Regions from separate parts of the Pinisolibacter sp. DMC19 genome, predicted to be linked through region 3. Evidence: predicted binding sites of a transcription regulator. Region 3 holds the regulator's gene; each other region holds the start of a gene.

Region 1 (2,199 bases), on a different contig from region 3:
ACATGACGACGGCGGCGATGCCGGCCTTGGCGGTGCCGGCGCCGATCAGGCCGCCGACGAGGGCGTGCGACGACGACGACGGGATGCCGAGGAGCCAGGTGACGACGTTCCAGGTGATCGCCCCGGTCAGCGCGCCGAAGACGACGCGCGGGTCGATCACCGAGGCCTCGACGATGCCCTTGCCGAGCGTCTGGGCGACGTGCAGGCCGAAGAACATGAAGGCGATGAAGTTGAAGAACGCCGCCCAGAGGACGGCATACTGCGGCGACAGCACGCGGGTCGAGACGATCGTGGCGATCGAATTCGCCGCGTCGTGCAGGCCGTTCAGGAAGTCGAAGGCGAGCGCGACGGCGATCAGGCCGACGAGGAGGGGCAGGGCCAGCGTGGCGTCCATGGAACTCTCTTCGGTCTCGGCAGGTCGATCAGACGTGCTCGATGACGATGCCGGAAATCTCGTTGGCCACGTCTTCGAACCGGTCGGCGACGCGCTCGAGGTGGCTGTAGATCTCGGCACCGATCGTATAGGCCATCGGGTCGGAATTGCGATGGGCGACGAAGAGTTCCTTCAGGCCGCGATCGTGCAGCTTGTCGGCGCGGCCCTCGAGTTCGGTGATCTTGACCGCGTAGGCGTTCAGCTCGGCGACGTTGGCGCCGATCTTCCTGAGCAGTGGGATCGCCTGGACGGTCAGCTCGGCCGCCTCGACGGCGATCGCCGCCATCTCGCGCATCGACTCGGTGAACGCGGTCACCTCGAAGAGGAGGATCGCCTTGGAGGTCTGGTGCATCTGGTCGATGGCGTCGTCCATCGACTCGATCAGATCCTTGATGTCGACCCGGTCGAAGGGCGTGATGAAGGATCGGCGCACCGCCAGCAGGACCTCGGCCGTGATGTCGTCGGCGGCGTTCTCGTGGCGCTTCACCTCGGCCGCGGCGGCGGCGATGTCGGGGGCACCGGCGAGCAGGGTGTGCAGCGCCTTCGCGCCGTCGAGCAGAACACGGGCATGGGCCTCGAAGTGATCGAAGAACCCGTCTTCCTTGGGCATGATCGCCCGGAACCAGGACAGCATGGAGATGATCCGCGGTCGTTTCGTCGCGCGGAATTAATGACATTTCCGTGACGAAGGCGAGTCCGAAGTGCTGCCGATCCCCCGAGAAACGCGCCGAAGCGCGCCATGCGCGCCGCGAGGAGCTCCTCGACGCGCTGCGACGCTTGACCGCGGCGGAGCTTCGTGGTCGATCGCGGTCGCCCGCGACGGCGGGCGAAGGAGCGCGCGGATGACGGGTCCGAAGAGTTTGAACGGTGTTGCCGGCTGGGCGATCCTGGCGGCGGCGTCGCTCGTCGTGGCGCTCGGCTTCGAGGAGGCGCGGCTGCCCGCCTCCTTCCTGATCGGACCGCTGCTCGCGGCGATCGGCGTTCGCCTCGCGGGTATCGAACTCGCCGTGCCGCGGCGGGTCTTCCTCTCCTCCCAGGCGGTGGTCGGCGCCATGCTCGGCACCGCGCTGACGCCGTCGATCGTCGCCACCTTCCGGCACGAATGGCCGATCCTGCTCGGCGCCGTCGCGCTGATGGTGGCGACGGCGACGTTTCTCGGCTGGGCGCTGTCGCGCTTCGGCATCGTGCCGGGAACGACCGGCGTCTGGGGCTCCTCGCCGGGCGCGGCTTCGGCCATGGTGGTGCAGGCCGCCCACTACGGCGCCGACGTCCAGCTCGTCGCCTTCATGCAATATGTCCGCGTGCTCTTCGTCGCCTCGACGGCGTCCGTCGCGGCGCGGCTCTTCATCGGCGTCGAGGCGATGCCCGCCCCGCCGGTGCTGTTTCCACCGATCCATCCCGGCCCCTTCGCCCTGACGATCGCGCTGGTCGTGGTCATGGGCGTGCTCGGCGTGCTGTCGCGGGTGCCGTCGGGGGCGATGATCGGACCGCTGGTCGTCGGCGCGGTGCTGCACGGCTCGGACGTCTTCGCGATGGAACTGCCGACCTGGCTGCTGGTCACCGCCTATACCGGCCTCGGCTGGACGATCGGTCTCGGCTTCACCCGCGCCTCGGTCGTCCACGCGGCGCGCGCGCTGCCGTGGATCGCCGCGTCGATCGTCGTCCTGATGGCGGTCTCGGCGGTGGTGGCGCTGGAGCTTCACCAGCGGCTCGGCATCGATCCGCTGACGGCGTGGCTCGCCACCTCGCCGGGCGGCATGGACACG
Region 2 (2,199 bases), on a different contig from region 3:
CGTCGCGGCGACGCCACCGGCGGCGAGGCCCTTCACCGTCCGTGCGGCGAAGAGCTGCGCCAGATGGACGTCCTCGCCGGGTCCCTCGACGACGCGGCCCCAGCGCGGGTCGCGCGACAGGTCGACCATCGGGCCGAGCACCATGTGGAGCCCGGCGGCGGCCGATTCCTCGCCGGTCACCCGCGCCGCCGCCTCGATCACGTCGCCGTCGAAGGTGGCGGCGAGGCCGAGCGGCACCGGCGTCAGCGTGCGATAGCCGTGGATCGCGTCGCGGGCGAAGATCAGCGGAATGCCGAGGCGCGAGGCACGCGCCAGCTTCTGATAGCGCGCCATGGCCTCGGGCACGTCGACGCTCGACACGATGCCGATGCGGCCGGCGGTGATCTCCTTCTCGTCGAAGTCGTCGGCCCAGCCGCCGAGATACATCTGGCCGATCTTCTCCTCGAGCGTCATGCGCGCGAGGAGACCGTCGATCCGCGTCTCGATCTCGGCCGGCGTGAGGCTCGACTTGCCCGACGTCGGCGGCGCGACCGGGGCTTCGGCCACGGCCGGCGCGGCGAGGAGGAGGACTGCGGCGAGCGCGGCGGCGAGGCGGGCGGAGAGAAGAGCGGCCATGATGTCCTGTCGGCGATGGGATCGGCGGCGACAGTGGCGAGCCGCGCGCGTCGCGTCAAATGCCCGCGAGGGTCGCGCGTCACCGTCTTGTCATCCGGCGCCGCCTCGCACATCCTGATCTCATCCGAACCGGCAGAAGGAGCCGCCATGGACGATGGACAGCCGCAGGCCGCGTCCGCCACGGAATTCGGCGCCGCCGTCGTCGACTTCCCCGGCCGCGGCGGCAAGCGTGACGTGACCTTCGATCGGCGCGAACTGACGGCCATCCTCAACGTCTACGGCCGGATGGTGGCGGCCGGCGAGTGGCGCGACTACGCCATCGATCACCTGCCCGATCGCGCCGTCTTCTCGGTCTTCCGCCGCACCGCCGAGACGCCTCTCCACCGCATCGTCAAGGATCCGAAGCTCGCCGCCCGCCAGGGGGCCTGGTCGGTCACCGACGGTCACGGCCGCATCCTGAAGCGCGGCCACGACCTCGAGCGGGTTCTGGCGGTGTTGGAGAAGAAGCCCCGCCTCGTCGATGGTTGATGGGAAATCCGATCGACAGATCGGCATTTCGCATTCCACGCGTCGAAAAGGTCCTGTCCGAACAAGGGCATTTTCGACGTGTCGGATCCGGCATCGCGAAGCGATCTGCCGGATCCCGCCAGCCCCCTTCAGCTCGACGACTGGGCCGAGCAGGTGCGGGCGCCGAGGATCGGGCCGGGGAGGCCGTCCTTTTCCAGCTGGACCAGCACGGCGCAGCCGAGATTGGGGTCGGCCGGCGTCTCCTGACGCGGCAGTTCCAGCGTCAGTTCCTGCCCCTTCCACATGCCGATCGGCAGGATGGAGCGCACCAGATGGGCGTAGGTCAGCGTCCGCCCGGTGTTCTCGCCGCGGCCGACCGCCACCGAGCGGGAATGGTCGTAGCGCACCAGCAGCACGGTCGCGTGCACCGGTTCGCCCGACTTGGCCGACGGCAGATGGATCTTCACCGCCTCGGCGGTCGATTCGACGTCGACGGCGACCGTGAGGTCGCGGCGCATCTCGGAGCCGATCGAGATCTCGCGGCGGATCCTCTCGCGGTCGGAGCCGACGAGCTGGGCGCGGCCGTTGACCACGACCTGGGGCGTGAAGATGTCGCGATCGCCGCGGCGGCCGGCGTAGCCCTTCTGGCGCAGGGCGAACTCGGGCTTGGCGGCGGTATCCTTCCAGCCCAGATAGTCCCAGTAGTCGACGGGATAGGAGAGTGCGACGACGTCGTTCTCGTGCGCCAGTTCCGACAGGAAGGCGTCGGCGGGCGGGCAGTTGGCGCAGCCCTGGCTGGTGAAGAGTTCGACGACCGCGATCGGCCGTTCCGAAGGCGAAGCCTCTCCCGCCGTCGCGAATGTCACCGACGTTGCCGCACCGGCGATTGCCGCCACAAGGGAAATGATCCTGTTCACCGAACGCCTGCTCTCTGCCGATCGGCCTACCCGAGATTCGACGATAGGGAGCCCTACCGCGCCTCGCCAGTCAATTCCGGGTGAGACCGGCGCGAGGTCGGGGAAGCCCCGCCGTTGCCGCCGGACGGGCGATGCCCTAGGAAGAAGACCCCGCGGCCGT
Region 3 (2,199 bases):
GCGGCGACACGACGCTGGCACAGAAGGTGGTCGCCACCGACGCCCGGCTCGACCGCCTCCAGCACATCGTCGAGGAACAGGCGATCGTGATCATCGCCAAGCGCCAGCCGATGGCGCTCGACCTGCGTCACATCTTCGTCGCCATGCGTCTCGCCGGCGACCTCGAACGGGTCGGCGACCTCGCCAAGTCGATCGCCAAGCGCGTCATCGCCATGAACGGCGGCGTCCGCCTGAAGAGTGTGCTGATCGGCGTCGAACATCTCGCCGAGATCGCGCTCGAGCAGCTCAAGGCCGTGCTCGACGCCTATGCCGCGCAGGATTCCGACGCCGCGATCGTCGTGCGCGATCGCGACGAGCAGATCGACGCGCTCTATACGTCGCTGTTCCGCGAGCTCCTCACCTACATGATGGAAGACCCGCGCAACATCACCTTCTGCACCCACCTGCTGTTCTGTGCCAAGAACATCGAGCGCATCGGCGATCACGCCACCAACGTCGCCGAACAGGTCCACTACCTGGTGACCGGCGAGCAGGTGTCCGGCGAGCGCCCGAAGGGCAACGATGCCGAACAGATGAAGTTCGAGGCCGGCGCCTGAGCCGACCCGAGGAACGAGGGACGACATGGCCCGCGTGTTGATCGTCGAGGACGAGGAGGCGCTCGGTCTCCTCCTGCGCTACAATCTCGAGAGCGAGGGATACGACGTCGAAGTCGTCGCCCGAGGCGACGAGGCCGATACGCGCCTGAGGGAGAGCGTGCCCGATCTCCTCATCCTCGACTGGATGTTGCCGGGGCTCTCCGGCATCGAACTGTGCCGCCGCCTGCGCGCCCGCACCGAGACCGAGCGCCTGCCGATCATCATGTTGACGGCACGCGGCGAGGAGAGCGAGCGCATCCGCGGCCTCTCCACCGGCGCCGACGACTATGTGGTGAAGCCCTTCTCCACCGCCGAGCTGATGGCCCGCGTCCGCGCCATGCTGCGTCGGACCCGGCCGGAGCTGGTCTCCACCCTGCTGCGCTCCGGCGACCTCGAACTCGATCGCGAGACCAAGCGCTGCCGCCGCGCCGGCCGCGAGATCCATCTCGGACCGACCGAGTTCCGCCTGCTCGAGTTCCTGATGCAGTCGCCCGGCCGCGTCTTCACCCGCGAGCAGCTGCTCGACGGCGTCTGGGGCATGGACGTCTATGTCGACGAACGCACCGTCGACGTCCACGTCGGCCGTTTGCGCAAGGCGGTCAACCGCCCGCGCGAACGCGATCCGATCCGCACCGTCCGCGGCTCCGGCTATTCCTTCGACGAACGCTTCGGCGCGATGGCCTGAGGCGATCCGCCGATCGGCACGCGATCGGCGCGCCCTTCCGACATCCCGAAAAGCAGAGAGCCCGGCGATCGCTCGCCGGGCTCTCTGCTTTTCGTCCAGGGCCTCTCGCCTCAGGCGCGACGGCGGTCGCGGCGGCGGTCGGCGACCGGCTGATAGGCGAGCCGCGCGTGATAGGCGCAGTAGGGGATGCCGACGTCGGAGCGACGGGCGCAGAAGTGGAAGTCCAACGCGGAAGGATCGCCCATCGGCCACTTGCAGGTCTGTTCGTTGATCTGCAGCACCGAGGCGTTGGGGATCAGCGGCTCGTCGGAGAGCGAGACGAGCTGCGGCGCCGGCTGGGCGTGGCGGCGTTCCTCCGGCCGGGTCTCGGCCTTGAGCGCGGTGGCGCCGACGCTGACCGGACCGCCTTCCGAGCGACCGGTCGAGGTCGCGGGACGGGCGACCGGCTTCTTCGGACGGCTGGCGGAGGGCTGCGGCGCCTTGGCGCGGCCCGACAGGCCGAGCCGATGGACCTTGCCGATCACCGCGTTGCGGGTGACGCCGCCGAGTTCGCCGGCAATCTGGCTGGCGCTCAGTCCGTCGCCCCAGAGCTTCTTGAGAAGCTCGACCCGCTCGTCGGTCCAGGAGATCATCGCTACCCTCGCAGTCGTGGCCGGCGATCGAACCTTCCGAATCCCTTCTCGTCCGGAGGAATCCCTCCGGGGCCGCCTCGTTTCCGGGGCGTCGACGCAAGACGAGAAGTATGGGATCGGACGATCCGCCGCACGAGATGTCGTGTTTAACAAGTCGTAAACTACACTAGCCGTAGACTCGCGAGCAAGGCGGACGGGAATCGTTTCGGTGGATGAACGATGTCTTTTCCCCAGCGTTGAGTCCGAT
Region 4 (2,199 bases), on a different contig from region 3:
GTCACCGAGATCAAGGAAGTCGCCGGCAAAGCGCGGCTGTGGGTCGAGGTGACCCAGCGCTGGCGCGACCCGCGCGACGGTTTCGATGCCGTCGAGGCCGGCAGCCCGCGGATCGACCGCGTCGGCGCGGAAGCCGACAAGTATCTCGAAGGCATCTGGACGCCCGGCGTCGTCGTCGACAACCAGATCGGCGACGTCGACGGCCGCACGGTGGCCACCTCCACCCATGCCGACGGCTCGGTCGTCGTGGTCGAGCGCTACGAGGCCGACTTCCGCGTCGCCACCAACATGACCGCCTTCCCCTTCGACCACCAGAAGATCACCCTCTCCTTCTCGGCACCGCGCCATGCCAAACAGGACGTGCTGCTGGTGGCCACCGACGCCGATCGCGGCTTCTCCAAGGTCGCCGAGCACCTTTCCGTCACCGACTGGCAGCCTCTGCGGCTCGACTTCTCCAATGCCGAGGCGGCCGGCTGGAACGCCCGCAGCTATTCCCGGCTCGAAGCGTCGCTCGAGGTGGAGCGGCTGTCGGAACGCTACATCCTGCGCATCTTCATCCCGATCGCCGCAGTGTTGGCCGTCTCGATCTACGTGTTGTGGGCGCCCGGTATCGGGGCGACCGACAAGGGCGGGCTCATCTTCTCGGCGCTCTTGGCGCTCGCCGCGATCAGCTTCACCTTCGAGTCGAGCTTCCCCGGCTCGATCTCGCTCAATACGCCGATCGCCCAGATCATCTCGATGGGCTATGTCTATCTGGTCACGGTGCTGCTCTTCGACAGTATGCTGGGCGTGCCCTGCGGGCGGCCCGGCTCGCGGCTGTATCGACCGTGCCTCGAGATCAGGCGGCAGATGTCCTGGGCGCTGCCGGCGATCATGACGGTGATCTGCGCGGGAGCGGTGATGAGGGCGCTTCCGGCGTGACCCGGCTTTCGTGACGAAAAGCCGCGAACGGCCGCGCCCCGCGCGGCCGTCTTCGTTTCAATGCCTTGTTTTGTTTCTGAAATTCTCTCTCGTTCGTTCGACATCAAAGTGTCATCGACCGTGTTGCATGGTCGGAACGTCCCGGGATACCCCGGCCAACAAGGAGAGATTTCCGTCATGAAAAAGGCCGTCCACTCGGTGCGCGCGACGCTCGCTGCCGTCACCATGCTCGGCATCTTCACCGCGCCGGTTCTCGCCGGCGACTTCACCGGTGCCGGCGCGACCTTCCCCGCGCCGGTCTACGGCGCCTGGGGTGCCGACTACAAGGCCGCGACCGGTTCGGCCCTCAACTATCAGGCGATCGGTTCGGGCGGTGGCCAGACCCAGATCCTCAACCGCACCGTCGACTTCGGTGCCTCCGACGCCCCGATGGCTCCGGAGAAGCTCGAGAGCGGCAAGCTGCTGCAGTTCCCGACCGTGGTCGGCTCGGTCGTCGTGATCGTCAACCTCGACGGCGTCGCCGCCGATCAGCTCAAGCTCTCCGGCCCGGTCATCGCCGACATCTACCTCGGCAAGATCACCAAGTGGAACGATCCGGCGATCGCCAAGCTGAACCCGGACGTCAAGCTGCCCGACCTCGCCATCCTGCCGGTCTACCGTTCGGACGGCTCGGGCACGACCTTCGTCTTCACGTCCTACCTCAACGCCGTCTCGGCCGATTGGAAGGGCAAGGTCGGTTCGGCCACGTCGGTCAAGTGGGAAGCCGGCAACGGCGCCAAGGGCAACGACGGCGTCGCCGGTTCGGTCAAGAACGCCAAGGGCTCGATCGGCTACGTCGAGTACGTCTATGCCTCGGCCAACGCTCTGACCACCACCCAGATCCAGAACAAGGCCGGCAAGTTCGTCAAGCCGACCGTTCCGTCCTTCCAGGCCGCCGCTGCGGCTGCCGATTGGGACAAGGCCAAGAACTTCGACGCCTCGATGATCGACACCGCCGGCGACACCGCCTGGCCGATCGTCTCGGCCACCTTCATCCTTCTGCCGAAGGACCCGAAGGATGCCGCGCAGTCGGCCGAGGTCATGAAGTTCTTCGACTGGGCCTACAAGTCGGGCGACGCCGCCGCCGAGAAGCTGCACTACATCGCGCTTCCCGCCGCCGTGAAGGACCGCGTGCGCAAGGCCTGGACCGCCGAGGTCAAGGACGCCTCGGGCGCTCCGATCTGGAAGTGATCTTCCCCGAACCGACCACCCCTCCGCGGCTCGCCCGCGGAGGGGTCT

The links. The regulator PhoB, encoded in region 3, activates phosphate uptake and scavenging genes when phosphate is short. The targets are predictions, from matches to a motif close to TGTCATNNANCTGTCAT.
Region 1: the regulator PhoB is predicted to act here: its motif matches at 1,104-1,120, upstream of ACT53U_RS04290 (DUF47 domain-containing protein).
Region 2: the regulator PhoB is predicted to act here: its motif matches at 693-709, upstream of ACT53U_RS14710 (DUF2794 domain-containing protein).
Region 4: the regulator PhoB is predicted to act here: its motif matches at 1,020-1,036, upstream of pstS (phosphate ABC transporter substrate-binding protein PstS).

Annotation. Positions count from the first base shown of each region.
Region 1 covers NZ_JBQUZF010000001.1:943,820-946,018, reverse strand. The annotation lists gene ACT53U_RS04295 (inorganic phosphate transporter) at 1-394, opposite strand, end outside; gene ACT53U_RS04290 (DUF47 domain-containing protein) at 423-1,067, opposite strand; gene ACT53U_RS04285 (AbrB family transcriptional regulator) at 1,276-2,199, shown strand, end outside.
Region 2 covers NZ_JBQUZF010000005.1:311,851-314,049, reverse strand. The annotation lists gene ACT53U_RS14715 (glycoside hydrolase family 3 N-terminal domain-containing protein) at 1-615, opposite strand, end outside; gene ACT53U_RS14710 (DUF2794 domain-containing protein) at 763-1,143, shown strand; gene ACT53U_RS14705 (DUF1223 domain-containing protein) at 1,272-2,039, opposite strand.
Region 3 covers NZ_JBQUZF010000003.1:322,645-324,843, forward strand. The annotation lists gene phoU (phosphate signaling complex protein PhoU) at 1-596, shown strand, start outside; gene phoB (phosphate regulon transcriptional regulator PhoB) at 622-1,320, shown strand; gene ACT53U_RS09630 (GcrA family cell cycle regulator) at 1,431-1,949, opposite strand.
Region 4 covers NZ_JBQUZF010000001.1:53,547-55,745, reverse strand. The annotation lists gene ACT53U_RS00280 (ligand-gated ion channel) at 1-921, shown strand, start outside; gene pstS (phosphate ABC transporter substrate-binding protein PstS) at 1,099-2,151, shown strand.